4 regions of the Citrobacter pasteurii genome follow, and region 2 is predicted to be linked to each of the others. Evidence: predicted binding sites of a transcription regulator. Region 2 holds the regulator's gene; each other region holds the start of a gene.

Evidence for each region. Region 2 encodes CRP, which controls carbon source genes, mostly activating them, when cyclic AMP is high. Its sites were predicted from a motif close to ATGTGANNNNNNTCACAT; they were not measured.
Region 1: the regulator CRP is predicted to act here: its motif matches at 1,369-1,386, upstream of cdd (cytidine deaminase).
Region 3: the regulator CRP is predicted to act here: its motif matches at 2,402-2,419, upstream of I6L54_RS22340 (glycine dehydrogenase).
Region 4: the regulator CRP is predicted to act here: its motif matches at 2,190-2,207, upstream of idnD (L-idonate 5-dehydrogenase).

What each region holds. Positions count from the first base shown of each region.
Region 1 is NZ_CP077262.1:2,054,754-2,062,296, reverse strand. It holds gene I6L54_RS09885 (CidA/LrgA family protein) at 206-604, shown strand; gene I6L54_RS09880 (CidB/LrgB family autolysis modulator) at 601-1,296, shown strand; gene cdd (cytidine deaminase) at 1,445-2,329, shown strand; gene sanA (outer membrane permeability protein SanA) at 2,493-3,212, shown strand; gene I6L54_RS09865 (DUF2542 family protein) at 3,215-3,454, shown strand; gene I6L54_RS09860 (NAD(P)-dependent oxidoreductase) at 3,688-4,929, shown strand; gene preA (NAD-dependent dihydropyrimidine dehydrogenase subunit PreA) at 4,923-6,158, shown strand; gene mglC (galactose/methyl galactoside ABC transporter permease MglC) at 6,216-7,226, opposite strand; gene mglA (galactose/methyl galactoside ABC transporter ATP-binding protein MglA) at 7,242-7,543, opposite strand, start outside.
Region 2 is NZ_CP077262.1:657,451-664,993, forward strand. It holds gene argD (bifunctional acetylornithine/succinyldiaminopimelate transaminase) at 1-923, shown strand, start outside; gene I6L54_RS03155 (YccS/YhfK family putative transporter) at 1,019-3,106, opposite strand; gene crp (cAMP-activated global transcriptional regulator CRP) at 3,158-3,790, opposite strand; gene I6L54_RS03165 (OsmC family protein) at 4,097-4,501, shown strand; gene I6L54_RS03170 (phosphoribulokinase) at 4,600-5,469, opposite strand; gene I6L54_RS03175 (YheU family protein) at 5,523-5,741, opposite strand; partial or broken gene I6L54_RS03180 (hydrolase) at 5,738-6,797, opposite strand; gene I6L54_RS03185 (ABC transporter ATP-binding protein) at 6,842-7,543, opposite strand, start outside.
Region 3 is NZ_CP077262.1:4,627,301-4,634,843, forward strand. It holds gene I6L54_RS22320 (DUF4310 family protein) at 1-438, opposite strand, end outside; gene I6L54_RS22325 (DUF4311 domain-containing protein) at 450-1,226, opposite strand; gene I6L54_RS22330 (DUF4312 family protein) at 1,249-1,548, opposite strand; gene I6L54_RS22335 (SFCGS family glycine-rich protein) at 1,551-1,913, opposite strand; gene I6L54_RS22340 (glycine dehydrogenase) at 1,924-2,232, opposite strand; gene cybC (cytochrome b562) at 2,580-2,966, opposite strand; gene pmbA (metalloprotease PmbA) at 3,013-4,365, opposite strand; gene yjgA (ribosome biogenesis factor YjgA) at 4,461-5,012, shown strand; partial or broken gene I6L54_RS22360 (IS3 family transposase) at 5,027-5,140, opposite strand; gene I6L54_RS22365 (YadA-like family protein) at 6,041-7,543, shown strand, end outside.
Region 4 is NZ_CP077262.1:4,579,860-4,587,402, forward strand. It holds tRNA gene I6L54_RS22095 (tRNA-Leu) at 165-249, opposite strand; gene ahr (NADPH-dependent aldehyde reductase Ahr) at 480-1,499, shown strand; gene idnK (gluconokinase) at 1,530-2,051, opposite strand; gene idnD (L-idonate 5-dehydrogenase) at 2,269-3,312, shown strand; gene idnO (gluconate 5-dehydrogenase) at 3,324-4,088, shown strand; gene idnT (gnt-II system L-idonate transporter) at 4,193-5,512, shown strand; gene idnR (DNA-binding transcriptional regulator IdnR) at 5,564-6,562, shown strand; gene I6L54_RS22130 (helicase HerA-like C-terminal domain-containing protein) at 6,642-7,543, shown strand, end outside.

The DNA of each region.
Region 1 (7,543 bases), 1.4 Mb from region 2:
GCAAAAAAGAGAGGCGCTATGGTAACGTCTCTATGCAGGAGATTAAAGCGTCTCAGCGCCGGGCACAGATTTGGTTATGCTGATTAGGGGCATTGCCTGATGTTCCTGATATCTATTTCCACTATGCTTAGAATTCATGATGTGATCGGTAGCACGTTTTAAAGTTTAATTGTATGATGAATCAGTCTCGTCAAGGGTTTCAATTATGAGCAAGTCACTGAACATTATCTGGCAATATTTACGCGCATTCGTCCTCATTTATGCCTGCCTCTATGCAGGTATTTTTCTTGCATCACTGCTGCCTATAACGATTCCGGGCAGCATTATCGGCATGCTGATTCTGTTTGTATTACTGGCATTACAGATCTTACCGGCAAAATGGGTAAACCCAGGTTGCTACGTACTGATTCGTTATATGGCCCTGCTGTTTGTCCCGATTGGCGTGGGGATCATGCAGTACTTTGACTTGCTACGCGCACAATTTGGTCCGGTCGTGGTGTCCTGCACCATCAGTACACTGGTCGTATTCCTGGTAGTGAGTTGGAGCTCGCACATTGTTCACGGCGAACGCAAAATCGTTGGCCAAAAAGGGTCTAAACAATGATGTCGTATATCTGGTGGTCGTTACCCCTCACCCTGGCGGTATTTTTTGCTGCACGTAAGCTGGCAGCGCGATTTAAAATGCCGCTATTGAACCCGTTGCTGGTCGCCATGGTGGTGATTATTCCCTTTCTGATGCTGACCGGTATCCCCTACGATCACTACTTCAAAGGCAGCGAGGTGCTGAACGATTTACTGCAACCTGCTGTCGTCGCTCTGGCCTATCCGTTATATGAACAGCTGCACCAAATCCGTGCCCGCTGGAAATCCATTATCGCCATCTGTTTTGCCGGCAGTGTCGTGGCCATGGTCACGGGCACATCCATTGCCCTGCTGATGGGGGCTTCACCAGAGATTGCCGCCTCTATTATGCCTAAATCCGTAACCACGCCTATCGCTATGGCTGTGGGTGGCAGTATTGGTGGTATTCCGGCAATCAGCGCAGTGTGCGTCATTTTTGTCGGTATCCTCGGTGCCGTATTTGGCCATACCCTGCTCAATGCAATGCGTATCCGTACTAAGGCGGCTCGTGGGCTGGCCATGGGCACCGCTTCGCACGCCCTGGGCACGGCACGCTGTGCAGAGCTGGACTACCAGGAAGGCGCGTTTAGCTCTCTGGCGCTGGTTATTTGCGGGATTATTACCTCATTGGTTGCCCCCTTCCTGTTCCCGGTTATCCTGGCAGTGGTTGGCTAATCAGCATTTTTAAGCTGTTTATTTGCGATGCGTTGCACATTTTTCATTTAAGTTTCATCAGTTGCATACACAATGAGATTTGGATCACATATAAAGCCCTATCAGGCCCGTAAACTACGGTTCCATTACATTGTTATGAGGCAACGCCATGCATCCACGTTTTCAAACTGCTTTTGCCCAACTCGCGGATAACTTGCAATCAGCCCTGGCCCCTATTCTGGCGGATGTACATTTCCCCGCCATGCTGACGGCTGAGCAGGTATCTTTGCTGAAACGCGAATCGGGACTGGACGAAGACGCGCTGGCATTCGCTCTGCTGCCTTTAGCTGCGGCCTGCGCGCGTACTCCGCTGTCCAACTTCAACGTCGGCGCAATCTCACGAGGTATCAGCGGAACCTGGTATTTCGGTGGGAATATGGAGTTTCTTGGTGCCACAATGCAGCAAACCGTTCACGCCGAGCAGAGCGCTATTAGCCATGCCTGGTTACGTGGCGAAAAAGGACTCGCCGCGATTACCGTCAACTACACCCCTTGCGGGCACTGCCGTCAGTTTATGAATGAGCTGAACAGCGGGCTGGATTTACGTATTCATCTGCCTGGGCGTGAACCACACGCACTACGCGACTATCTGCCGGACGCTTTTGGGCCAAAAGATCTCGACATCAAAACGCTGTTGATGGATGACCAGGATCACGGCTTCGCGCTGCAAGGCGATGCGCTGACCCAGGCGGCGATTGCCGCCGCCAACAGATGCCATATGCCGTACAGCAAATCCCCAAGCGGCGTGGCGCTGGAGTGTAAAGATGGTCAGATTTTCAGCGGCAGTTATGCTGAAAACGCCGCCTTCAATCCAACGCTGCCACCGTTGCAGGGTGCATTAAACCTGTTGAGTCTGAACGGTTACGACTATCCGGACATTCAACGTGCGGTGCTGGCAGAAAAAGCGGATGCGGCGCTTATCCAGTGGGACGCGACGTCTGCCACCCTGAACGCGCTGGGCTGCGATAATATCGAGCGCGTACTACTCGGTTAATGGTCTCAATAACGCCAGTTTGTAGGCCGGATAAGGTGTTTACACCGCCATCCGGCAATACACAGAATGCCTAAAATCCCCTCAATCAGACTGCTGTTTCTTGCGCTCCGTCGTTGGGTACAGTAGCCTGATTGAAATTCCATCCAAATAACGAGTTTTCTGCATGTTAAAGCGCGTGTTTTACAGCCTGTTAGTCTTGTTTGGCTTGCTGCTGTTGACTGTGCTTGGACTCGACAGGTGGATGAGCTGGAAGACGGCTCCCTACATCTACGACGAACTGCAGGATTTGCCCTACCGCCAGGTGGGTGTGGTTCTCGGTACAGCGAAGTATTACCGCACCGGCGTCATCAACCAGTATTACCGCTACCGCATTCAGGGTGCATTGAACGCCTATAACAGCGGAAAAGTAAACTATCTGCTGCTGAGCGGCGACAACGCGCAGCAAAGCTACAACGAACCGATGACGATGCGTAAAGACTTGATTGCCGCAGGCGTCGATCCGGCTGACATTGTGCTTGATTACGCCGGGTTTCGTACGCTCGACTCCATCGTGCGTACCCGCAAGGTATTTGATACCAACGATTTCATCATCATTACTCAGCGATTCCACTGTGAACGCGCCTTATTTATTGCGCTGCATATGGGGATTCAGGCCCAGTGCTATGCGGTACCTTCGCCAAAAGATATGCTCACCGTGCGGGTACGTGAATTTGGTGCCCGTTTTGGCGCACTCGCCGATCTCTACCTTTTCAAACGCGAACCGCGCTTTTTAGGCCCCCTGGTGCCAATTCCTGGCATGCATCAGGTACCGGACGATGCGCAGGGATATCCGGCAGTCACGCCTGAACAATTACTCGAATTACAAAAGAAACAAGGAAAATAAGCATGGATGTACAAACCCTTTTCGTCGTGTTGGCCTTTTTGCTCATTCCCGTGTTTTGTTTCCGTGAAGCCTGGAAAGGTTGGCGTACTGGCGCGGTAGATAAAATTAAGAAGAATGCGCGTGAGCCGGTTTATGCCTACCGGAATGAAGCCCCATTACAGTTCTGGTCTTATGTATTGGTTTATGCTGGATGCGGATGTTTATCTTTCGGTATGGTTGTTTATTTAGTCTTTTATCGCTAACGATATTACCTATATATTATCGCTTGAGAATAGCTAATATTATGATAATAGTTACCATTTCAATATAAGGGATTAATGCTGCCCGCCAGCATTTCCCTCAAACTATCTTCTATTTGTGAATCCTTTCACAGAATACTCTTCCTGCAGTGCTTAGCCTTAAGAATAGCCTTTCTATTTTAATATTTTGTTATTAACGCTTTGCCTTAATTTACTCAAGCATTAAGGAAGAAAATATGCCACAACAAAATTATCTGGATGAGCTCACGTCGGCTTTTACCCCTTTATTAGCAATAAAAGAGGCTTCCCGCTGTTTATTATGTCACGATGCCCCTTGTAGTCAGGATTGCCCGGCGCAAACCGACCCCGGGAAATTTATTCGTTCCATTTATTTCCGCAATTTTAAAGGCGCGGCCGAAACTATCCGGGAAAATAATGCGCTCGGTGCGGTGTGCGCCCGGGTATGCCCAACCGAAAAATTATGCCAGCGCGGATGTACGCGTTCAGGAATTGATAAACCAATCGATATTGCGCGTCTGCAGCGCTTTATTACCGATTTTGAACAGCAGACGGCAATGAAAATCTATCAGCCCGCAACAAAAACGCAGGGCAAGGTCGCCATCATCGGTGCAGGCCCGGCCGGATTACAGGCCAGTGTAACGCTGAGTAATCTTGGCTATGACGTCACCCTCTTCGAAAAGCAGGCTCAGCCTGGTGGCTGGTTACGCTATGGTATTCCAGAGTTTCGTCTGCCGCAGACGGTTTTGGATCATGAGATTGCCCGTATTGTGGAAATGGGCGTGACCATCAGGTGCAATTGCGAAGTTGGCCATACTCTTTCCATTGAGCAACTCAAAGCGGAATATCGCGCGGTACTGATTACCGTAGGGATGTCTTACGGTTCAACGTTACCTCTGTTTGAGAGAGCGAATCACGTTGAAATTGCCGTCGATTTCCTGCAACGTGCCCGACAAGCCAGCGGCGATATTACCGTCGCAAAAAGTGCATTGATCATCGGCGGCGGCGACGTGGCGATGGATGTCGCCAGTACATTGAAGCTGTTGGGCTGCCCGTCAGTCACCTGTGTTGCGCGTGAAGAACTGGCTGATTTCCCGGCCAGCGACAAAGAATTCAACAGCACCCAGGCATTAGGGGTATCAATTATTGACGGTTTCACGCCGGTGGCGGTTAACGGAAATCGGGTTTCCTTTAAACACGTACGCTTGCCAGGAGAACTCTCGCTTGAAGCCGAACACATTATTCTCGCCGTTGGCCAACATGCTCAGCTTGATAATTTCGCCGCGTTAAAGCCCCAGCGCAATCTTATCGATACGCAGAACTACCAAACCGCCGATCCTGTCCTGTTTGCTGCGGGCGATATTGTTGAGGGCGACAAAACGGTTGTTTACGCCGTGAAAACCGGAAAAGAAGCGGCTCAGGCCATTCATCACTATTTAGAGGGAGCTTGCTCATGTTAACGAAAGATCTTTCTATTACCTTTTGCGGTGTCAAATTCCCCAACCCGTTCTGCCTCTCTTCCTCCCCGGTGGGCAACTGTTATGAAATGTGCGCCAAAGCCTATGATAGCGGCTGGGGCGGTATTGTTTTCAAAACGATCGGGTTCTTTATTGCCAATGAAGTCTCCCCGCGCTTTGACCATCTGACCAAAGAAGATACCGGCTTTATTGGCTTCAAAAACATGGAGCAAATTGCCGAGCATCCGCTGGAGGAGAATCTGGCCGCAATACGCCGCCTGAAACAGGACTACCCGGACAAGGTTCTGATTGCGTCGATCATGGGGGAAAATGAACAACAATGGCAGGAACTGGCTCGCCTGGTTGAAGAAGCGGGTGCCGACATGATCGAGTGTAACTTCTCGTGCCCGCAAATGACCTCGCATGCTATGGGCAGCGATGTAGGACAAAGCCCTGAGCTGGTTGAAAAATATTGTCGGGCAGTCAAACGCGGCTCTTCCCTGCCAATGCTGGCTAAAATGACACCGAATATTGGTGATATGTGTGAGGTGGCGCTGGCGGCAAAACGCGGAGGTGCGGACGGTATCGCGACCATCAATACGGTTAAATCCATCACTAATATCGACCTGAACCGGAAAATCGGGATGCCGGTCGTCAACGGTAAATCCAGTATCTCCGGCTACTCCGGCAAGGCCGTTAAACCTATTGCCCTGCGTTTTATCCAACAATTGCGCACGCACTCCGAACTGCACGATTTCCCAATTAGCGGCATCGGGGGAATTGAAACCTGGGAAGATGCCGCCGAATTTTTACTGTTAGGCGCTGCCACGCTGCAGGTGACCACCGGGATCATGCAGTATGGCTATCGGATTGTGGAGGACATGGCAAGCGGGCTGTCGCATTACCTCGCCGATCAAGGATTTGACTCGCTGGAGGAGATGGTCGGTCTCGCCAACGCCAATATCATCCCTGCAGAAGAACTTGATCGTAGCTACATCGTCTATCCGCATATCAATCTCGAAAAATGTGTGGGCTGTGGTCGCTGCTACATCTCCTGCTATGACGGTGGGCATCAGGCGATGGAGTGGAATGAGGAGACCCGTACACCACACTGCGACACGGAAAAATGTGTGGGATGCTTGTTGTGCGGCCACGTTTGCCCGGTAGCCTGTATCGATCTGGGTGAGGTGAAATTTAAACCCGGTGAGAAAGAACATGCGTTAACGTTGTAACGCTGACAAAAAAGCCCGGTGCAGATTGCGCTGTGCCGGGCTTTTTGCGTTATACGATCACTTCTTACGCGCGTACTTCAGGGAGTCCAGCGCGACCGCGAAGATGATGATGCCGCCCTTGATAATATACTGCCAGTAAGGGTTCACACCGATATAGGTCAGACCGTAGTTGATGACGGTGAAGATAATAACACCGGTCACCACGCCAAACACGGTACCTACCCCGCCGCTGAACGACACGCCGCCCACCACGCACGCCGCAATCGCATCCAGCTCATACATAAAGCCGAGGTTGTTGGTCGCCGAACCGATACGCCCGGCTTCGAGCAAACCACCAAAAGCATAGAACACGCCAGACAACGCATAGATAATCAGCAGGTTCAGCGCAACGTTTACCCCGGACACTTTCGCCGCCTCCGGGTTTCCACCGATAGCGAAAATGTTTTTACCGAAGCGGGTTTTGTTCCACAGAACCCATACAAAGGCCACGGCAATCAGCGCGTAGAAGGTAATGTAGGAGAGCCGGAAACTGCCCAGCGCAATAAAGCCCTGCGCAAAGGTTGAGAATCCGCTGTCAAAGCCTGATATCGGCGATGCGCCAACGAAGTCGTAGTACAGGGAGTTGATCCCGTAAACGATAATCATCGTACCGAGGGTGGTAATAAATGGCGTCACATTCAGGTAAGCAATGATGATACCGTTTACCAGACCGATGACAGCACCGATAACGCAGACAATCAACACGACCACAATAATTGGCATCGTCGCCATTTCTGGGAACACCTTGTTGGCATTCTCCATCGACTGCAGCAAGGTTGCCGCCACGACCGCCGCCAAACCAACCTGGCGCCCTGCTGACAGGTCGGTCCCTTGGGTAACAATCAGCCCGGCAACACCCAGTGCGATAATAATACGCACCGAGGATTGCGTCAGAATATTACTCAGGTTCAGTAAACTTAAGAAAGTGGGATCCTGGAAAATAATAATCGCCAGCAAAACCAAAAGAACAACGTAAATTCCGCCTTCTTTCAGGTAAGTAAGAAAACTTTTCTTATTTAACGCACTCATGAGGAGCCCCTAATCTTAAAGGTGCAAAGACGCAAGACGGAGGATTTCGTTTTGCGTTGTCGTTTTAGTGTCAACAATTCCGGCAACGAGACCATTACTCATCACCAGAATACGATCGGTAATACCCAATAGTTCCGGCATTTCAGAGGAAATAATAATAATCCCCTTATCCTTTTTCGCGAGTTCAGCAATCAACTGATAAATTTCAAATTTCGCGCCAACATCGATACCACGTGTAGGTTCATCCAGCATCAGAATTTCTGGCTGCGTTAATAACCAGCGGCCGATAACCACCTTTTGCTGATTACCACCGGACA
Region 2 (7,543 bases):
CCGAGCGCGTACTGTTCATGAACTCCGGTACCGAAGCTAACGAAACCGCCTTTAAGCTGGCGCGCCACTATGCCTGCGTGCGTCATAGCCCGTTCAAAACCAAAATCATTGCCTTCCATAACGCGTTTCATGGTCGCTCGCTGTTTACCGTATCCGTCGGCGGGCAGCCGAAATATTCCGACGGCTTTGGACCAAAGCCGGCAGATATCATCCATGTACCGTTTAACGATCTGCATGCGGTCAAAGCGGTGATGGACGATCACACCTGCGCGGTGGTGGTTGAGCCAATTCAGGGGGAGGGCGGCGTTACTGCGGCAACGCCGGAATTCCTGCAAGGTTTGCGCGAACTCTGCGATCAGCACCAGGCGTTGTTGGTATTTGATGAGGTGCAGAGCGGGATGGGGCGTACCGGCGATTTGTTTGCCTATATGCACTACGGCGTGACGCCGGATATCCTCACCAGCGCTAAGGCTCTTGGCGGCGGCTTCCCGGTGAGCGCGGTACTGACGACGCTGGAGATAGCCTCCGCATTCCATGTTGGCTCGCATGGTTCGACCTACGGTGGTAACCCATTGGCCTGCGCGGTTGCGGGAGCGGCGTTTGATACCATCAACACGCCGGAAGTGCTGGAAGGTATTCAGGCCAAACGCCAGGCGTTTGTGCAGCATTTGCAGAAAATTGATCAGCAGTTTGATATTTTCAGCGATATTCGCGGCATGGGACTGTTGATTGGCGCTGAGTTGAAGCCGCAGTTTAAAGGCCAGGCGCGTGATTTCTTGTACGCCGCGGCGAATGAAGGGGTGATGGTGCTGAACGCCGGACCGGACGTGATGCGTTTCGCGCCGTCGCTGGTGGTGGAGCAGACCGATATTGATGAAGGGATGCAGCGCTTCGCGCAGGCCGTGGCGAAAGTGGTGGGTTGACGGATTGCCGGATGGCGCTACGCTTATCCGGCCTACGAATCACACCTTACTCTGTAGGCCGGATAAGGCGTTTACGCCGCCATCCGGCAACTCTCTTAACCTTTCATGTCCCGCAACCGGCGGCTCAGCCAGATCCCATGGTGCGGTCGCTGACGCCATGCAACCGACGAAATGGTATGCATGGTGTTCAGATGCCCCAAAACCCGCTGCAGATGCTGCTCAAGGGTGCTTAAAGGCCCATGGGACAGCATCTCTGGCGCTTCGAGAATATTCACATCGCCGGAGCTTCCGGGACCGTCATATTCCAGCCGCTGCTGACAGCGCTGGATCGCAATTTCACAGGACTCCAGATACCGCTGCGCCAAATCCGGCGTCAGCATCGTATGTTCCCTTGCCAGGGTAGTCATTGCATTGATGTGCTCGACGATGAACTGGCTATGCGTAACCCACAGTTTCATGTCCGCCAGATAGTGCGAGTTGAACCCAGGCTCCTGCATCGCCTGGTTCAGCGAGTTGAACAGCGTGTTATGCGCCTGGTTGACCCGCATGCGTTGATACGCCAGCGGTGTGGCCTGGGGATCGTTGCTAAGAATCAGGCGAATGGCCTCCTGATCGGCTTCTAACGCATCGTGGGCGTTTTTACGCAGCAAACCGCTCTGCCACTGCGGCCACAGCCAGAGCATCCCGCCAAAAGCGATCAGGCAGCCAGTGATCGTATCGATAAACCGCGGCACGATAAACTGTTCCCCGTTCAGCGTCAGCAGTTGCAGGGTATATACCGCGGTGACCGTAAAGCCGACGGTAGCCCAGCCGTAGTTTTTGCGGATGGTCAGATAACTCACCAGGGTTATCAGCAGCATGCCTGCCAGCGTGTAACCTTCCTGAATATGAAAGTGCAGCGTAACACCTGCAATCACCAGGCCGACAAGCGTGCCCACCGAGCGGTGTAAAATACGCACCCGGGTTGCCCCGTAGCCATTTTGCGTGACGAACAGGATTGTCATCAAAATCCAGTAGGGTTTGGGCAGGTGTAAGGCGCTGCCCATCAGGCTGGCAATGCTCAACATGACGCTGATGCGTCCGGCATTACGCAGCGCCGGGGATTTCAACGACAGATAGCTTTTCAGGGCAGGGATCAGCGGCAGCCGACGCTGCTTGTCAGCCATTAAATCCCGTGCATACAGCGGGCGCTGGGTGCGTAGCACGCGGGCAATACGGCTGAAGTGCCAGTAGCAAAATTGTCCTACCGGATTGTCCGGATGCTGGTTGGCGATTTTTTCCAGCGTGCCAATTTGTTTATCCATTGAAAAACGCGTCGGCAAGCGGTGATACAAAATGTCATCAGCCAGAACGCGAAGGCGTTCGGCGACGGTGCGCGCATTCCAGCGAATCACCTGTTCGGCGTGGCTACGTTCGACCAGCTTTTGCACCTCTTCCGGCTGGTGGAGGCTAACGGAAATATGTTCCTGTAGATCGAGCGCCTCCTGAAAGGCACGTAGCAGGCGCTTATAATCGTTGTTGCGATGTGCCGACAGCATATGCATTTGCTGATAGCACTGGGTAATCAAATCCACCGCTTTTTGTTGGCGTACCAGTAGGGGAGGCAGCGCTTTTTCGGGATCGGCATGCTGGGTCAGCAGGCTGTACTTGGCCTCACAGTAATCGGCTAATTCGCGGTACAACAAACTGAGCGATTCGCGCAGCGGCTGCTCGCGCCACATCCAGAACCAGAACCAGTTGAACAGGCCGTACCATACTGTCCCCAGCGCATAGATCAGCAGTGGCTCCCAGACGGGCATGTTGCCGGCCAGACTCAGTGTGAAAATCGCCGCGATCAGCGAGGCGGGCAGAAGTCGCGCATGTAACGGGCTTAGCTCGGCGGTCACACCGAGAATCAGCGTCAGGCCGGTGAGGATCAGCGGCAGCGGTATAGTCTGTGCCAGCAGTAACTGCATAATCAGGCTGCAGCCGGCAAACAGCGACGCGCCTATAACCAAACGTTTGAAAAAGCGCTTATGCGGGGTATCAAGACCGGCAATATTGCAGCAGGCAGGGACGAGGGAGAATAAGAGCCCCAGATGAAGCTGACCGATGATCAGACCGACAGCCACAGGTAAACATAGCACCAGCGTCTGTCGTAGTGCGTAGTTGATCTCGGGGTGATAAATCAGTCTTCGCCACATCGGAGCAAACAAAAATGGCGCATTACTACGTAACACGCCATGTCGATGGGATTAACGCGTGCCGTAGACGACGATGGTCTTACCATGCGCGGAGATCAGATTCTGATCTTCCAGCATTTTCAGGATACGACCAACGGTTTCACGGGAACAGCCAACGATCTGGCCAATTTCCTGACGGGTGATTTTAATCTGCATGCCGTCCGGGTGAGTCATTGCGTCAGGCTGTTTCGCCAGATTCAGCAGAGTCTGGGCGATACGACCAGTTACGTCGAGGAAGGCAAGGTTGCCTACTTTTTCAGACGTTACCTGCAGACGACGAGCCATCTGAGAAGACAGACGCATCAGAATATCTGGGTTGACCTGGATTAATTGGCGAAATTTTTTGTAGGAAATTTCAGCGACTTCACATGCGGTTTTGGCACGTACCCAGGCGCTACGTTCCTGGCCTTCTTCGAAGAGGCCTAATTCACCAATAAAATCGCCCTGATTCAGATAAGAGAGGATCATTTCTTTCCCTTCTTCATCTTTGATCAGCACTGCCACTGAGCCTTTAACGATGTAATACAACGTTTCCGCTTTTTCACCCTGGTGAATCAGCGTGCTCTTCGATGGGTACTTATGAATATGGCAATGAGACAAGAACCATTCGAGAGTCGGGTCTGTTTGCGGTTTGCCAAGCACCATGCGCGGTTATCCTCTGTTATAAGCTGTCTCCAGAGCCAAAAAACAACCTGTCTCTGGGTTTGCAAAAATGTGCTTCCCGCTACCTGGGAAGGGGGCTGTCAATACGTGCGACGGCCTGTAATGTGATGTCCTCTGCATACATGCAGTACGTCAATGTATTACTGTAGCATCCTGACTGTTTTAGCATAGCTTTCGCCGTGTGTCTCCTGGTGTCTCGCTTCAGCATGACGCAGGTCGCCTTCCGTTGCGAGAATTGTTATGTACGCGTAATCTGTCAGGAAAATTGAAACATTGGAGTTACGAAATATGCAAGCGCGTGTAAAGTGGGTTGAGGGGCTAACCTTCCTCGGTGAGTCCGCCTCAGGCCACCAAATTTTGATGGACGGTAACTCTGGTGATAAAGCGCCGAGTCCGATGGAGATGGTGTTAATGGCGGCAGGGGGGTGTAGCGCCATTGATGTGGTGTCGATCCTGCAAAAGGGTCGTCAGGATGTCACCAACTGCGAAGTGAAGCTCACCTCTGAGCGTCGTGAAGAAGCGCCGCGTCTGTTTACCCACATTAACCTGCATTTCATCGTAACGGGTCGCGACCTGAAAGATGCTTCCGTCGCGCGTGCGGTAGATCTTTCGGCGGAAAAATATTGCTCCGTGGCGCTGATGCTGGAAAAGGCGGTGAATATCACCCATTCCTATGAAGTGGTTGCCGCGTAATTGCTGATGCCGGATGGCGGCGTTGCCTTATCCGGCCTACAGGGTGATGTTGAGTCGTAGGCCCGATAAGCGAAGCGCCATCGGGCGCTTTCCACATATCACTCTATCTTTTTGCCTTCCATCAGGCGCTGGACCAGCGGCAGCATAATCAATTCCATCGCCAGACCCATTTTTCCGCCCGGTACGACCAACGTATTGATATGCGAAATGAATGAGCCCTGCAGCATCGCCAGTAGCCACGGGAAGTCGATCCCTTCCAGATTACGAAAATGAATCACGACAAAGCTTTCATCGAGTGACGGAATGCTCTTGGCGGCAAAGGGATTAGAGGTGTCGACGGTCGGTACGCGCTGGAAGTTGATATGCGTACGGGAAAACTGTGGCGTGATGTAATTGATGTAATCGTCCATTGAGCGCACCACCGAATCCATCACCGCTTCGCGCGAGTGTCCACGCTCGCTGGTATCGCGGGTCAGCTTCTGGATCCACTCCAGGTTGACGATCGGCACCACGCCAACCAGCAGATCGACATGCCGCGCCACATTTTGTTGCGGGGTTACTACGCCGCCGTGCAATCCTTCATAGAACAGGACATCCGTCGGTTCAGGCAGCGGCTGCCAGGGGGTAAATGTTCCCGGAACCTGATTCCACGGTACGGCCTCATCATAGGTGTGCAGGTATTTACGCGACTGACCTTTGCCCGTCTGGCCGTATTCAATGAAGGTTTGCTCCAGCAGACCGAAGTCGTTAGCTTCGGGGCCGAAGTAGCTGATATGCCGCCCTGCATCGCGTGCTTTGCGAATCGCCATGTCCATCTCCGGACGGGTATAGCGGTGAAAACTGTCACCTTCCACCTCGGCGGCGCGCAGATTTAACTGTGCGAAAATTTTACGAAACGCGAGGCTGGTGGTGGTGGTCCCCGCGCCGCTGGATCCTGTTACCGCAATCACCGGATGTTTGGCAGACATAACAACTCCATAAACAGGTTGGTTTTTTATTATAGTCAGCCGTCGACAACCGATTATTCGCGAAACTGTTTCCGCGGCATAATGTTGACCGTTTCATGCAGTTCTGACCATACCAGGATGGCTTCGCCAGATTGTAACTGGCGTCTGACGTCGGCGACTTTTTGTTCGAGCGAGCGTTCATGTTCACCATAATCGGTGCCTTCGCGCAAGACAAAGCTTTCAATCAGGTTGTCCAGCGCGTCCGGGGAGATGTCTTGCCAGGGAATCATCATGATGATGCCTCCAGATATGTTGTCAGCCAGTCGGGAATACGGGATTCCAGCCACATCTCAGGGCGACGTAACGTGCCGCCAATAAATCCGACGTGTCCACCGTGCTCGGTGAGTTGATACTCCACCTGCGGGGGCAGATTCTCGGGTTGCGGGATGACATGACTATCCATAAACGGATCGTCTTTGGCATGGATAATCAGCGTCGGTTTGGCGATCCGATTCAACAGTGGCATGGCGCTGCACTGACGATAGTAATCTATAGCGTCAGCAAAACCGTGGATTTTAGCTGTGATCAAATCGTCGAAATCGCGAATACGGCGCAGGGATTTTAATTGCGCGAGGCTCACCGGCAGCGACCCCGGGTAGGCTTCCAGTTTCCGTGAGGCGTTGGCTTTCAGCAGATTGAGCAGGTAGCGCTGGTAGACGCGGGAGAAACCTTTCTCCATGTGATAACTACAGGCTTCCAGCACAAACGGTGCAGAGACGATAACTGCCGCATCAATGGGGATCGTGTTCCCTTCTTTTGCCAGCAGGCAGGCCAGCATGTTTCCACCGAGCGAATAACCTACTGCAGCGGTGGGTACACGACCGAACTCACGCTCCAGCCAGTTTAAAAACCAGGTGCCGTCTTCTGTTTCACCGGAGTGATAAATACGGTTCAGACGATTGGGTTCGCCGCTACAGCCACGGAAATGCATCACCACACCCAGCCAGCCGCGCTTTTGCGCCGCCTCAATCAGTCCGTGGGCGTAGGGGCTGTTCAGACTGCCTTCCAGACCGTGAAAAACCACCAGACGTGGCTTGTGTTTCGCCTGTTGCGGATCTTCACTCCACGCCAGATCGACAAAGTCACCGTCAGGCAATTCCAGACGCTGCCAGTGGGCATTGAACTTCACCTTGCGGCGAATTAAACGCGGCAGCATCGTCTGCAGATGGCGGTTACTGATACCGCGCATTGGGCGGAAATCTCGCGAATCGCCGATAGGTGGGGTCATTTCTGTGGACGTGATTTCAACCATAACACCAGAGCAATTAATAATCGGAAAGAATAACTATACCGCGCGCAGCGCGTGCGGGTTAGCCAATATGTGATTTTGTGCTTATTCGGCCAGCATCTGCTCAAGCTGTTCCTGCGCGTCCAGCCAGGCCATTTCACACTCTTCCAGCCCGGACTTCGCGCTTGCCTGTTGCTGCAAACACGCCGTGAGTTCGGCCTTGCGGTTTTGATCGTACAGTTCGCTGTCGCCAAGTTTCTCTTCCGCCTGCGCCAGCTGTGCGTGCAGTTTCTCCATCTCTTTTTCCAGACGAGTGATCTCTTTACGCAGCGGTTGCGTCAGGGTGCGCAGTTCAGCTTCGCGACGCTTCTGGTCTTTACGCGCTTGGGCGCTGTTAACGCTCTCTTTCGCCGGTTCGTCGCCCTGGCTTTCCTGTTTTTGCACATCGCTCAGCCACTGCTGATAATCCTCCAGATCGCCGTCAAACGGCTCGACTTTCTTGTCGTGTACCAGATAGAGGTCGTCGGTGGTGGAGCGAATCAGGTGACGGTCGTGCGAGACCACGACCAGTGCGCCTTCGAAATCGATCAGCGCTTCGGTCAGCGCCTGGCGCATATCCAAATCCAGGTGGTTGGTCGGTTCATCGAGCAGCAGCAGGTTCGGGCGCTGCCAGACGATCAACGCCAGCACCAGACGCGCTTTTTCACCGCCGGAGAAACGTCGGGTTTCTTCGCTGACTTTATCGCCCTGGAAGCCGAATCCACCGAGGTAATCACGCAGTTTCTGTTCGAGCTCTTGTGGCGCCAT
Region 3 (7,543 bases), 950 kb from region 2:
CCCGTAGGTTGAATCGCTCTGATTGATGGTGAACTTACGCGCCAGAATGATGATGTAGCCAATCGCCAGGCCAATCACCAGGCCGGTGACCAAAGAGGCGGCGAAGTTGGCAACCGGGAAGATAATGCCCGCACCCAGCAGCAGCGCCGGAACACCTAATCCGACTCCGGTCTGAATCGCGCCGCCGATATCCAGAATCCCCACCAGCGAACCTTCAATAATGCGGGCAAACAGGAAGCTTGCGCCAAATGCCGCCACCGCCCCGTAAGAGCCGGTGTCCATTCCCGCCTTTAGCATCGCCACAAAAGCCACTTCGTTAAATGCGCCGATACCGTACAGGTAGTACATGTGCGTTCCGGCAAAAACGCCGGAAGAGAGCAGGCCAACGAAGATCGGGAACGACCAGTCGGCAAACCAAAAACCTTTATTTTGTTCCATGATGGCCTCCGTTATTTGCCGCTGAGTGAGTTGTGGATCAGTTCCAACCAGTTCGGCACGGTCAGATGGAAGGATTCGATCATCTTCATATCGAAGCCGCGGAAGAAGCCGCTCAGGACAAACAGCGCGACGATAGCCACCATCATGACTTTGGTAACGTGGTTCCAGCCGCTCTCTTCCACGCCTTTACCGATCAGAATACCAAGGACCAGACCCGGGACAGCGTTACCCATAATCAGTTGCGCCGCGCCGCCAAAGACGGTGGCCCAGAAGCCTGATTTCTTACCGGCATCGATCGCCGCCAGCCAGAAGATCACCGGCATTACCGTGTTGACCAGCAGGTTGGCTGCAGGAACCAGCACCTTAACGGCGGTAACTTGCAGCGCTTCCGGTACGGATGACGCGGTGAGGTTAAGGAAGGTCACGACAATCATCCCGATAACACCACAGGCAATCGCCATGCGCTTGGGATCGTGCAACGTTTCACCGACGTTGCGGTTTTTAACCATCAGCGCGGCGGCGCCCCAGTTGGGGATGATGCGATGGTCGACATCCTGCGTGAACGCCCCCGCCGCAACGGAAGAAGCCCAGGCGTTAAAGAAGAAGCCCAGGCCGAACGAGAAGTGAGAAGCCGGATCCCCTTCGCAGGAATTCAGTTCTCCCAGAGTACGAAACGCGCCCATCCCTTGAGTGGTAGGCGCATGAAACATGCGTGCAGCCCCAGCGCCGACACCGACGCCAACCAGGCCACCAATGATGAGCGATTTTATTAATATTATCAGGAACATATTTATGCCTTTTAATAAAGAATCAGCGTTGCGTAACGAAATCCACCTTGTCGAGATTGATGGCAGTCACGTTGACGGTCACATCCAGCTCCACGCTGAAGGTGCGTCTTTCCCGGCGCAGAAAGAGAAATAAAAACGCCTCTTTGCGCACCGTTTCACGTGCTTGAACAACCTGCACATCCTGTGGCTCAATACGCAGTAAGATATGCGACGATGCTTTCATCACCGCAGCCTGAACGTGGTTCAGGGCATCGGCAAAGGCGCGCGCTTTAGCCTCGCCCTTGCCAGTGACTCTCACCGTGGTGGTGAATTGCTCTTTCATACTTAAGCGCCGTGTTTCTTTTGCCACGCCTGTACCAGGCGCTCGCCGAGCTCTTCTTTGTCCATAAAGCCGAACCCCAGCACGTTGCAACCTTCGTTGATGGCCGTTACGCCTTCATCAACCGAGCGCATGCCGTATTTCGCCTTGTAGCCGTATTTGGTCTGCGCGGTAATCGCCCCCGCCCCGCCGCTGCCGCAAAACGAGATACCAAAGGTGGCGTTTTCCGCTTTCATCACATCACCCAGCTTCATATCAGCGGCAACGCCCGGTACCACAACCGCACGGCCACCCGCTTTCTCAACGCCTGCCGCCACTTTCTGGCCTTTACCCAGACGATCGCCAATCACTACGGTAATCTGTTCCATCTTTTGCTCCTTAAAGGTTGTCTTTCGCGACTTCGAAGTGCACCGACAGCAGCCAGGCCTCTTCCTCAGGAAGATTGCCAAACTCGGCGACGACGTCGCGGGCAAGCGCCATTGATTCGGCAGAAATTTCATCAAACAAGCTGGCATCGACTTCAGGTAAGGGTTCACCCGTTACCGAGCGGTGCGCCATGGCGCGAACATGCGACGTCAGCATCTGTTCTTGTACTGCGTTGGGAATAATGTGGCATTCACGCAGCAAGGCATACACCTGCGCCAGCATGCGGTCGGCCAGTTCCACCGATTCCCCCATGTCATTCATTACAGCTCCGTTATTCACTCGTCTTACCCCACTAATGGCTCTGAGGGTAAAGTAGCGGTGGAGGTTAAAAGTTTGTAGCGAGTTGTTTTCCACTTCGAAGTGGAAAGGGACGCAGCGACAGTGATCTGTGCCGCAAAACGGGTCGGGTTCACGATTTATCGCTGGAATAATGTGATTGAGATCGCATGAGGAACAAGGAAAGTGGAGGGCAGAACGAACAATGCGTGGGTGATAAAAATGAAAAAATGTGATGGGTATAGCGTTTACTTATGGGGAATGGTGTTGCCGGATAGCGACGCGATGACGGTTTATCCGACCTGCGGACTACACAGGCCGGATACAACACATTAGCGGTACTTCTTGTGGTAAGCGTTGCGGGTTGTTTTCAGCTCTTCCGCTGCGGCTTTCGCCTCTGAGACTTTACCTTCATTCGCCAGCTTAAGCGCGCCATCAATCTGACCGATCAGCGTGTCAAAACCGTGACGAAAATCTTTCATCTCCGGGCTATCAGGGGATTTGCTTTCCAGCTTCGGTGGCGTTCCCTTTTGTGCATCCAGCGCAGCTGTACGCATTTTGGTTAACGCATCTTTTAGCTCGGTCGCGTTATCCGTTTTTTCAACGATCTTCAGGTTGTCGTTGAGGATCCCCATGTCGTCTTCAAGATCGGCTGCAAACGCAGAAGAACCAAGAACCAGCGTTGAAGCCGCGACGATCGCTAACAGGTGTTTACGCATTGCTCACTTCCTTTTTTATTATTAAAAATTAACGCATTAACGAGTATTACTGCCCGGCGATCTTCATCTCCGGCAACAGTACCGAACCACACTGTATATTGCTGCGGGTTTCAATATCATTACCGACGGTGACGATATTTCGCCACATATCTTTTAAGTTACCGGCGATGGTAATTTCGCTCACCGGGTACTGAATTTCGCCATTTTCAACCCAGAAGCCCGCCGCGCCGCGCGAGTAATCTCCGGTAATACCGCTCACGCCCTGCCCCATCAGCTCAGTCACCACCAGGCCTGTGCCCATCTCTTTGAGCAACTGCTCGAAGCTTAGACCCTGTCCCGGAATTCGCCAGTTGTGGATCCCGCCCGCATGCCCGGTGCTCTTCAGCCCCAGCTTACGTGCGGAATAGTTGGTTAACAGCCATTGAGTCAGCACGCCGTCTTTAATGATGTCACGGCGCTCAGTCCGTACCCCTTCACTGTCGAATGGCGACGACGCCAGTCCCTTCAGCAGGTGCGGATGCTCTTCAATGGTCAGCCATTCCGGCAGAATTTGTTTGCCCAGCGAATCCAGCAGGAAGGTCGATTTGCGGTACACCGAACCACCGGCAATCGCGCCGACCAGGTGTCCGAAGAGTCCGGTCGCCACTTCGTTGGCAAAAATAACCGGTGCTTTCATGGTGGAGAGCTTACGCGGCGACAGGCGCGATAACGTGCGGCGCGCACAGTCGGCCCCCACCCATTCCGGCGTTTGCAGATCACCCATCGCACGGCCAATGGTGTAAGCGTAATCGCGTTCCATATCGCCATTTTCTTCCGCGATCACGCAGCTGGAAAGGGAATGTCGTGTGGAGCAGTAGCCCTGCAGCATGCCGTGGCTGTTACCAAACACTTTGATGCCATAGTGGCTGTTAAAGCTGCCGCCTTCGGTATTGGTGATGCGTTTGTCCGCCTGCAACGCTGCCTGTTCAGCGCGCGCCGCCAGTTCGATAGCTTCGTCAGGGGAGACTTCAGCTGGGTGGAACAGATCCAGATCGGGCGCATCAAAGGCCAGCAGGTCTTTATCCGCCACGCCTGCGCACGGATCCGGTGAAGTGTAACGGGCGATATCCAGCGCGGCCTGCACGGTACGGGCAATCGCCTGCGGACTTAAATCGGTGGACGATGCGCTGCCCTTACGGTTCTGGTGGTAAACCGTAATCCCCAACGCGCCATCGCTATTGAATTCGACGTTCTCCACTTCACCATAACGGGTGCTGACGCTAATACCCGTGGTCTTGCTTACAGCGACTTCCGCGCCATCCGACTTACCTGACGCTAATTCCAGTGCCGTCGAGACCGCTTCTTCCAGAATCTTACGCTGCGCTTCAACTTGTGAGATTACTTTCATCGCAAATGCCATAATGTAGAGAGAGTTTCTCTGAAGTCTAACAGAGAACCGTTTTTCAGTGCGCATCTTAACTGGTAACATTAGCCTCTTTTTTTAAGGAGCCTGACATGACTAAGCAGCCCGAAGACTGGCTCGACGACGTTCCCGGTGATGACATCGAAGACGAAGACGATGAAATTATCTGGGTCAGTAAAAGTGAAATTAAACGTGACGCCGAGGAGTTAAAACGCCTGGGTGTGGAACTGGTCGAACTGGGGAAAAACGCGCTGGATAAAATCCCGCTCGATGCGGATTTACGTGCCGCGATTGAGCTGGCCCAGCGGATTAAGATGGAAGGTCGCCGCCGTCAGCTGCAGCTGATTGGCAAAATGTTGCGCCAGCGCGATGTTGATCCTATCCGTCAGGCGCTGGACAAGCTGAAAAACCGTCACAACCAACAGGTTGTACTGTTTCACAAGCTTGAGCAACTGCGCGATCGCCTGATCGTCGAAGGTGATGATGCTGTAGAAGAGGTGCTGAACCTGTGGCCAACCGCCGATCGCCAGCAGCTTCGCTCTCTGGTTCGTAACGCGAAGAAAGAGAAAGAAGGCAACAAGCCGCCGAAATCAGCACGTCAGATCTTCCAGTATCTGCGTGAACTGGCGGAAAACGAAGCCTAACAAAAGGCTCAGGGTTATAGTCTGCACTCATAAAATGGGACAGCGGCTTTCAGGGCTTGGGTTCGGTATTCTACCGGGCTCAGGCCTTGTATTTTAAAACTCATCCGCTCGTAGGTGTAGTAATGGATATTGCAAATAACGGAGTTCAGCCCGTAATTCTTCGGGATAGAGCTTTTCCAGTCCCGCATCGGTAAGTGGGGATGTTATTGATTGTTTTGACATTGGTTTGCCCCAGCCGCGTTTTATACTCAGAAGTCCTTTCTGGTCTTAGAATTTGTACACATTAACCCAGTACGGGACAACACTTTCATTTGAGATGTGAAATCGTGCCGCTGATTCGCGCATCGTAAGTTCTTCACAGAGTGAAGCTCAGTCAACAGCTTTCCGAAATTCAGGAGAATAATTGTTGTTTTTTAGGTAACACCATCAATACCGGAGAGGTAGCGTCTGACTACAGACTATCTGGTTCCGAGGGAATATTTTGGATTTGCCATAAAGAACTGGAGCGTCCAACTATTGGGGTGCAGTCCAACTTTATACCAGAGCCTTTAATATAGATCAAATCACCTCACATACTTCCCCCTCTAATTGTATATATCAAGACAAATATATACATATAACATTCATATTCAAACCAACTTATTATACAGCCAACAATAAATACACCACTAATATGTGACACATAAAAAATTCACACAAGAAATAAATTCATCAAAACAATAATTATCTTTATTTTATATATCCACATCCAGTTTTCGGGCATAAATCCCAAAAAAACAACAAGAAAATCCTTAAAAAAAAGATATTACCCATTGTTTTTAAATACAAAAAAAAACAAAAAAATCACATCCATAATAAATAATAAAATTGAACTAACAAATGATAATTTTATAATCCGCGTGACGTTAGATGCAGAAACCTTATTACACATAACAAGGATTTATAGTATTAGAGCAACCTCATCTCATTAGGAATAAATCAATATTGCCCTTGTTATTTTACAATAATATATACGGAGATTATCACTTATGAATTTTAAACGTAGCGCGCTTACTATTGTTATTTCATGCGCATTATTACCGAGTGTTGTTTTTGCTGGGCCTGACGATAATGCAACCGAGAAATATGTTGATGATGCAGTGACAGCTGCCACTCAAACCCTGGAAGGGGAAGTAGCAGCCAACACTGCGGCAACTGCAGCCAACTCTACAGACATAGCAGCCAACACCAGCGCTATTGCCGATAACGCCTCGGACATCGCAGACCTTGATACCCGTACGACAGACAACACTGCGGCAATTGCAACCAACACTACAGACATAGCAGCCAACACTGCGGCAACTGCAACCAACACTACAGACATAGCAGCCAATACCAGCGCTATTGCTGATAACGCCTCGGACATCGCAGACCTTGATACCCGTACGACAGACAACACCGCGGCAATTGCAACCAACACTACAGACATAGCAGCCAACACTGCAGCAATTGCAACCAACACTACAGACATAGCAGCCAACACTGCGGCAACTGCAGCCAACTCTACAGACATAGCAGCCAACACTGCAGCAATTGCAACCAACACTACAGACATAGCAGCCAACACTACAGACATAGCAGCCAACACTGCAGCAACTGCAGCCAACACTACAGACATAGCAGCCAATACCAGCGCTATTGCCGATAACGCCTCGGACATCGCAGACCTTGATACCCGTACGACAGACAACACCGCGGCAATTGCAACCAACACTACAGACATAGCAGCCAACACTGCGGCAACTGCAACCAACACTACAGACATAGCAGCCAATACCAGCGCTATTGCCGATAACGCCTCGGACATCGCAGACCTTGATACCCGTACCACGGCCAACACTGCAGATATCGCCGCTAACACCAGTTCTATTAGTGATTTGAGCAATCACGTAGACGATGTTGCAACTGGTTTATCTCAAGATATCGCAAACAGCACTGCTGACAGTAAATCATATACTGATACCGCTACACAGAACGCTATCGACACCGCCAACAGCTATACTGATACCGCTAAGCAGGACGCTATCGACACCGCCAACAGCTATACTGATACCGCTACACAGAACGCTATCGACACCGCCAACAGCTATACTGATACCGCTAAGCAGGACGCTATCAACACCGCCAACAGCTATACTGATGTCGCTAAGCAGGACGCTATCAACACCGCCAACAGCTATACTGATACCACCACCGCAACGGCTAAAAACGAAGCAATTGCGACGGCAAATAGTTATACTGATGTCGCTAAGCAGGACGCTATCAGCACTGCCAATAGCTATACTGACACCACCACTGCAACGGCTAAAAACGAAGCGATTGCGACGGCAAATAGTTATACTGATGTCGCTAAGCAGGACGCTATCAGCACTGCCAACAGCTATACTGACACCACCACTGCAACGGCTAAAAACGAAGCGATTGCGACGGCAAATAGTTATACTGATGTCGCAAAAGCAGATGCAATCAGCACTTCTTATGCTTACACCGAT
Region 4 (7,543 bases), 1.0 Mb from region 2:
GTGGATGTCAATGGATGAAAAACGACCAACACGGAAAGACTACAAAATAAATATGGCTATTACCAAAAAATAAATTATCTTTGAATTACAGATGGATATGGACGAATTTGGACGGAAATGGACACAAAAAAAGCCACCATTAGGTAGCTAATTATTGCATCACTTGGTGCCGAAGGCCGGACTCGAACCGGCACGTATTTCTACGGTTGATTTTGAATCAACTGCGTCTACCGATTTCGCCACTCCGGCACGGAAGGGATGCGGAAAACGTTGTGGATTATACCTGTCGTGCGCCGCCATGCAAGCGCCAGCGTGTGTCTGGCCTGCTAAGTGTTGAAAATTTCAGCATTACCTTGCACACGTGCAATCACCATCACAGTTTATCCCCCGCAACAACCACCTTAATCCCCCCTTCTGCGAAGCATCCCGTTTCCCCATGCTCTACACTTCCAGTTCAACACCACACTGAGGGAAACACGATGTCGATGATAAAAAGCTACGCCGCAAAAGCGGCGGGCAGCGAGCTCGAACTCTATGAATATGATGCGGGCGAGCTTAAGCCGGAAGATGTCGAAGTCCAGGTCGATTACTGCGGTATCTGCCATTCCGATTTGTCGATGATCGACAACGAATGGGGATTCTCTCAGTATCCGCTGGTTGCCGGGCATGAGGTGATTGGTCGCGTGGCAGCGCTCGGCAGCGCGGCGCAGGATAAGGGTCTGAAGGTTGGTCAGCGCGTCGGCATTGGCTGGACGGCGCGCAGTTGCGGGCATTGCGACGCCTGTATCAGCGGCAATCAGATTAACTGCCTGGAAGGCTCCGTTCCCACTATTCTCAATCGCGGCGGCTTTGCCGAGAAGCTGCGAGCCGACTGGCAGTGGGTGATCCCGCTGCCGGAGAGTATCGATCTGGCGGCAGCTGGCCCCTTGCTGTGCGGCGGTATCACCGTGTTCAAACCGCTGCTGATGCACCATATCACCGCCACCAGCCGCGTCGGGGTGATCGGTATCGGCGGCCTGGGACATATCGCCATTAAGCTGTTACACGCGATGGGTTGTGAAGTGACCGCATTCAGTTCCAACCCGGCGAAAGAACAGGAGGTGCTGGCGATGGGAGCGGATAAGGTGGTCAACAGCCGCGATCCGGATGCGCTAAAAGCGCTGGCGGGCCAGTTCGATCTCATCATTAACACGGTTAACGTCGATCTCGACTGGCAGCCCTATTTTGAAGCGTTGGCCTACGGCGGTAACTTCCATACCGTCGGCGCAGTGCTGAAGCCGCTGCCGGTACCGGCATTTACCTTAATTGTCGGGGATCGCAGCATCTCCGGTTCGGCGACCGGGACGCCATTCGAGCTGCGCAAGCTGATGAAGTTTGCCGGGCGCAGCAAGGTGTCGCCTACCACTGAGCTGTACCCGATGTCGCAAATAAACGAAGCAATCCAGCACGTGCGTGATGGCAAGGCCCGCTACCGCGTGGTGCTGAAAGCCGACTTCTGATGCCGGGCTCAGTCCCGCAAGGGGCTGGGCTTATTGCCCGTTACGAAACGCGAGCACCGCCTGGCGGCACTGTTCCGTCACATGCTCAATATCATGGTTCACGTCGATGCGGGCAATATCTTTCTCATCGTCCTGCGGACATTCCAGCGCGTCGAACTGACTTTTGAGTAGTCCCACCGGCATAAAATGGCCTGCCCGACGCTGCATGCGTGCCAGAATGGTCTCGTAGTCGCCGTCCAGCCACAGAAAATGCACATTCGGGCTACCCTGACGCAATATATCGCGATACTGTTTTTTTAATGACGAGCAGACAATAAATCCGGTCTCATTCTTTTTAAATAAACTGTATGACGCGTCATTTAATCGCGCCAGCCACGGCAGTCGGTCTTCATCGGTTAATGGAATACCTTCAGACATTTTATCAATATTTTTAGCGGGATGGAGATCGTCGCCATCAATGAATTTAGCCGATAATACAGCGGCAATTTTACTGCCAATTAAAGATTTACCGCTACCCGAAACGCCCATTAAAATATAACTTTCCCCAGCCATTGAAAAAACTCCAGATTCATATTCTATGGCGCGATACTACGCCTTCCACATTGCAGAACTCACCTTTTTTTGCCGCGACTGAGCAGATTTACAGGGCGCATCACGTTATGCGTAACATTGTAGTGTAACAATTTCTCAGCGTGATCTGTATCACAAATAATAACAATTAAAACCGTTTAAATGCTGCCGAGGTTACTACCTGACCAGTGAGGCATTTATGCAAGTCAAAACCCAATCCTGCGTTGTCGCGGGTAAGAAAACTGTTGCCATTACCGACCAAAATATAGAATGGAATAATAAAGGAACGTTGGTACAAATTACCCGCGGGGGAATTTGTGGTTCCGATTTACATTATTATCAGGAAGGCAAAGTCGGTAATTTTACCGTTAAAGCGCCGATGATTTTAGGCCATGAAGTTATTGGTAAAGTAGTGCACAGCGATTCAACAGAATTACATGAAGGTCAGTCGGTGGCGATTAATCCGTCGAAGCCCTGCGGCCACTGTAAATACTGTCTGCAGCATGAAGAAAACCAGTGCACGGAAATGCGCTTTTTTGGCAGCGCCATGTATTTTCCCCACGTCGACGGCGGCTTCACTCAGTTTAAAACCGTCGATACTGCGCAGTGCATCCCCTACCCTCAAGAGGCCGATGAAAAAGTCATGGCCTTTGCCGAACCGTTGGCGGTCGCGATCCACGCCGCGCATGAAGCGGGCGACCTGCAGGGCAAGCGCGTGTTTATCTCCGGCGTCGGGCCTATCGGCTGCCTCATCGTCAGCGCGGTAAAAACGCTCGGCGCGGCAGAAATCGTCTGTGCGGATATCAGCCCGCGCTCGCTCTCGCTGGCGCAACAGATGGGTGCCGATACGCTGATTAACCCGCAGCAGGACTCGCTCGACGCGTGGAAAAAAGAGAAAGGCTACTTCGACGTCAGCTTTGAAGTCTCTGGTCATCCGTCCTCAATCACCACCTGTCTGGAAGTGACCCGCGCGAGAGGCGTGATGGTGCAGGTCGGCATGGGCGGCGCGGTGCCGGACTTCCCGATGATGATGCTGATCGGCAAAGAGATCGCGCTCAAAGGCTCGTTCCGCTTTACCACCGAGTTCAACACCGCGGTGTCGTGGCTGGCGAATAACGTTATCGATCCGCTGCCGTTACTCAGCGCTGAATATCCGTTTACCGAGCTTGAACAGGCGCTGATATTCGCCGGGGATAAAACCCAGGCGGCGAAAGTCCAGCTCGTTTTCGAAGACATAAAATAAGGAATAACATGATGAACGATCTTTTTTCACTGGACGGCAAAAACATTCTGATCACCGGTTCAGCCCAGGGTATTGGTTATTTACTGGCGACCGGGCTGGGTAAATATGGCGCACAGATTATCGTTAATGACATTACGCCGGAGCGTGCGGAGGCCGCCGTCGCCAAATTGCAGCAGGAAGGGATCCGCGCCGTGGCCGCGCCGTTCAATGTTACGCATAAACAGGATATCGATGCCGCCATCGACCATATCGAAAAAGACATTGGCCCGATCGATGTGCTGGTGAATAACGCCGGTATCCAGCGTCGCCATCCGTTTACCGAGTTCCCGGAGCAGGACTGGAACGATGTGATTGCCGTTAACCAGACGGCGGTATTCCTGGTCTCGCAGGCGGTAACGCGTCGCATGGTGGAACGTCAGGCCGGGAAGGTCATCAACATCTGCTCCATGCAGAGCGAACTGGGCCGCGACACCATCACGCCGTATGCCGCCTCGAAAGGCGCGGTAAAAATGCTTACCCGCGGAATGTGCGTTGAGCTGGCGCGCCACAATATCCAGGTCAACGGGATCGCACCGGGCTACTTCAAAACCGAGATGACCAAAGCGCTGGTCGAGGATGAAGCCTTCACCTCCTGGCTGTGCAAACGTACGCCAGCCGCGCGCTGGGGCGATCCGCAGGAGCTGATCGGCGCGGCGGTATTCCTCTCTTCTAAAGCATCCGATTTTGTAAACGGGCACCTGTTGTTTGTCGATGGCGGCATGCTGGTCGCCGTCTGATACCACACAACGCAACATCACGCAGCGCCCAGGCGCTGCCTTTTTGGCACAGACACCCTAAATCATTCGAGTTGCAGGATGACGGGGATATAAGAGAAACGATTATGCCATTAATAATAATTGCGGCAGGCGTCGCGCTGCTCCTGGTTCTGATGATTGGCTTTAAAGTTAACGGCTTTATTGCTCTGGTTCTGGTGGCGGCGGTCGTTGGTTTTGCCGAAGGGATGGATGCACAGGCCGTTCTGCACTCAATACAAAACGGGATCGGTGGCACGCTCGGCGGGCTGGCGATGATCCTCGGCTTCGGCGCAATGCTCGGCAAACTGATTTCCGATACCGGTGCGGCCCAGCGCATCGCCACCACGCTGATTGGCACGTTCGGTAAAAAACGCGTGCAGTGGGCGCTGGTGATCACCGGTCTGGTGGTCGGTCTGGCAATGTTTTTTGAAGTCGGCTTTGTTCTGCTGCTGCCGCTGGTGTTTACGGTGGTGGCCTCGTCCGGCCTGCCGCTGCTGTATGTCGGCGTGCCGATGGTCGCCGCGCTATCCGTGACCCACTGTTTTCTGCCGCCGCATCCAGGGCCGACCGCGATTGCTACCATTTTCGAGGCCAATCTCGGTACCACCCTGTTGTACGGATTTATTATTACTATCCCGACGGTGATTGTTGCCGGGCCGCTGTTTTCTAAGCTGCTGACCCGCTTTGAGAAAGCACCGCCGGAAGGGTTGTTCAACCCGCATCTGTTCACCGAAGAAGAGATGCCATCGTTCTGGAACAGTATCTTTGCGGCGGTAATCCCGGTCATACTGATGGCGGTCGCCGCCGTGTGCGAAATTACGCTGCCGAAAACCAACAGCGTGCGGGTGTTCTTTGAGTTTATCGGCAACCCTGCGGTCGCGTTGTTTATCGCTATCGTACTCGCCATTTTTACCCTTGGTCGACGTAACGGACGTACGATCGAGCAAATTATGGATATCATTGGCGACTCTATCGGCGCAATTGCGATGATTGTGTTTATCATCGCCGGGGGCGGCGCGTTTAAGCAGGTTCTGGTCGACAGCGGCGTGGGGCAATATATCTCGCACCTGATGACCGGCACGTCGCTTTCTCCGTTGCTGATGTGCTGGACGGTTGCCGCCTTGCTGCGCATCGCGCTCGGTTCAGCCACCGTGGCGGCGATCACCACCGCAGGCGTGGTGCTGCCGATTATCAACGTCACCCATGCTGACCCGGCGCTGATGGTGCTGGCTACCGGCGCGGGCAGCGTGATTGCGTCCCACGTTAACGATCCGGGATTCTGGCTGTTTAAAGGCTATTTTAATCTCAGCGTGGGCGAAACGTTGCGCACATGGACGGTAATGGAAACGCTGATTTCCATTATGGGTCTGCTGGGGGTTCTGGCGCTGAACGCCATCCTGCATTAAGACGGTATTACCGGGGAGCACAGGTCTGCGCTCCCCGGCACTGGAGAGAAAATGAGGAACCACAGAATTTCTTTGCAAGACATCGCCACGCTGGCGGGCGTGACCAAAATGACGGTGAGCCGCTACATTCGCTCGCCGAAAAAGGTCGCAAAGGAAACCGGTGAACGCATCGCGCAGATTATGGAGGAAATTAATTACATCCCCAACCGCGCGCCCGCGATGCTGCTTAACGCGCAAAGCTACACGCTCGGCGTGCTGATCCCCTCGTTTCAAAACCAGCTGTTCGCTGACATTCTGGCCGGTATCGAGTCAGTCACCTCGGACCATAACTATCAGACGCTGATCGCCAACTACAATTATGACCGGGAATCCGAGGAAGAGTCGGTGATCAACCTGCTGTCGTATAATATCGACGGCATTATCCTGTCCGAGAAATATCACACTCTGCGCACGGTTAAATTTCTGCGTTCAGCCAACATACCGGTGGTAGAACTGATGGATATTCAGGGCGATCGTCTGGACATGGAAGTAGGGTTCGATAACCGTCAGGCGGCATTTGATATGGTCAGCACCATGCTGGACAAACGCCAGCGCCGCAAAATCCTCTACCTTGGTTCAAAAGATGATGTCCGCGATGAACAACGCTATCGCGGCTACTGCGATGCCATGACGCGTCGTGGTCTGGTGCCGCTGCGCGTCAATCCGCGCGCTATTTCGTCCATTCATCTCGGCACCCAGATGATGCGGGACGCGCTGGCTGCGCATCCGGATTTAGACGGCGTGTTTTGCACTAACGACGATATTGCGATGGGCGCGCTGCTGCTGTGCCGCGAGCGCGAGCTGGCCGTTCCGGAACAGATCTCAATTGCCGGTTTTCACGGGCTGGAAATGGGCAGGCAGATGATCCCAAGTCTCGCCAGCGTGATCACCCCGCGTTTTGACATTGGCCGTATGGCGGCGCAGATGTTGCTGAGCAAAATCAAGAACAACGACCATAACCACAACACCGTCGATCTCGGGTATCAGATTTATCACGGCAATACGCTTTAAGTCATTTTCTCTCGCCATCGCATACTCTCTTTGATGGACATTGCCTATACTCCAGGCAGGATAAATGGAGGAAATCTCAATGAGCGCACCCCTGCTAATTGCCCGCACGTCGGACACCGAACTGTTTTTACTGCCAGGCATGGCCAACCGTCACGGGCTGATTACCGGCGCGACCGGGACCGGTAAAACCGTCACACTACAAAAGCTGGCCGAATCGTTGTCCGAGATTGGCGTACCGGTATTTATGGCCGATGTGAAAGGTGACTTAACCGGCGTGGCCGAGGAAGGACAGGCCTCTGAAAAGCTGCTCGCCCGCCTGAAAAATATCGGCATTACCGACTGGCAACCGCATGCTAATCCGGTCACGGTGTGGGATATCTTCGGCGAAAAAGGTCACCCGGTGCGAGCCACGGTATCTGACCTCGGTCCGCTGCTGCTGGCCCGTTTGCTGAACCTTAACGATGTGCAGTCCGGCGTACTGGATATTATCTTCCGCATTGCCGATGACCAGGGTCTGCTGCTGCTCGATTTCAAAGACCTGCGGGCCATCACTCAGTATATTGGCGATAACGCCAAATCCTTCCAGAATCAGTACGGCAATATCAGTAGCGCCTCGGTCGGGGCTATCCAGCGCGGACTGCTGTCGCTGGAGCGACAGGGTGCGGCGCACTTTTTTGGCGAACCGATGCTGGACATCAAAGACTGGATGCGTACCGACGCCAGCGGCAAAGGGATGATTAATATCCTCAGCGCCGAGAAGCTCTACCAGATGCCCAAACTGTACGCTGCCAGCCTGCTGTGGATGCTCTCCGAACTGTACGAACAATTGCCGGAAGCGGGCGATCTGGAGAAGCCAAAACTGGTGTTCTTCTTCGATGAAGCGCACCTGCTGTTCAACGATGCCCCGCAGGTGCTGCTGGATAAAATCGAGCAGGTGATCCGTCTGATTCGCTCGAAAGGGGTCGGCGTGTGGTTCGTCTC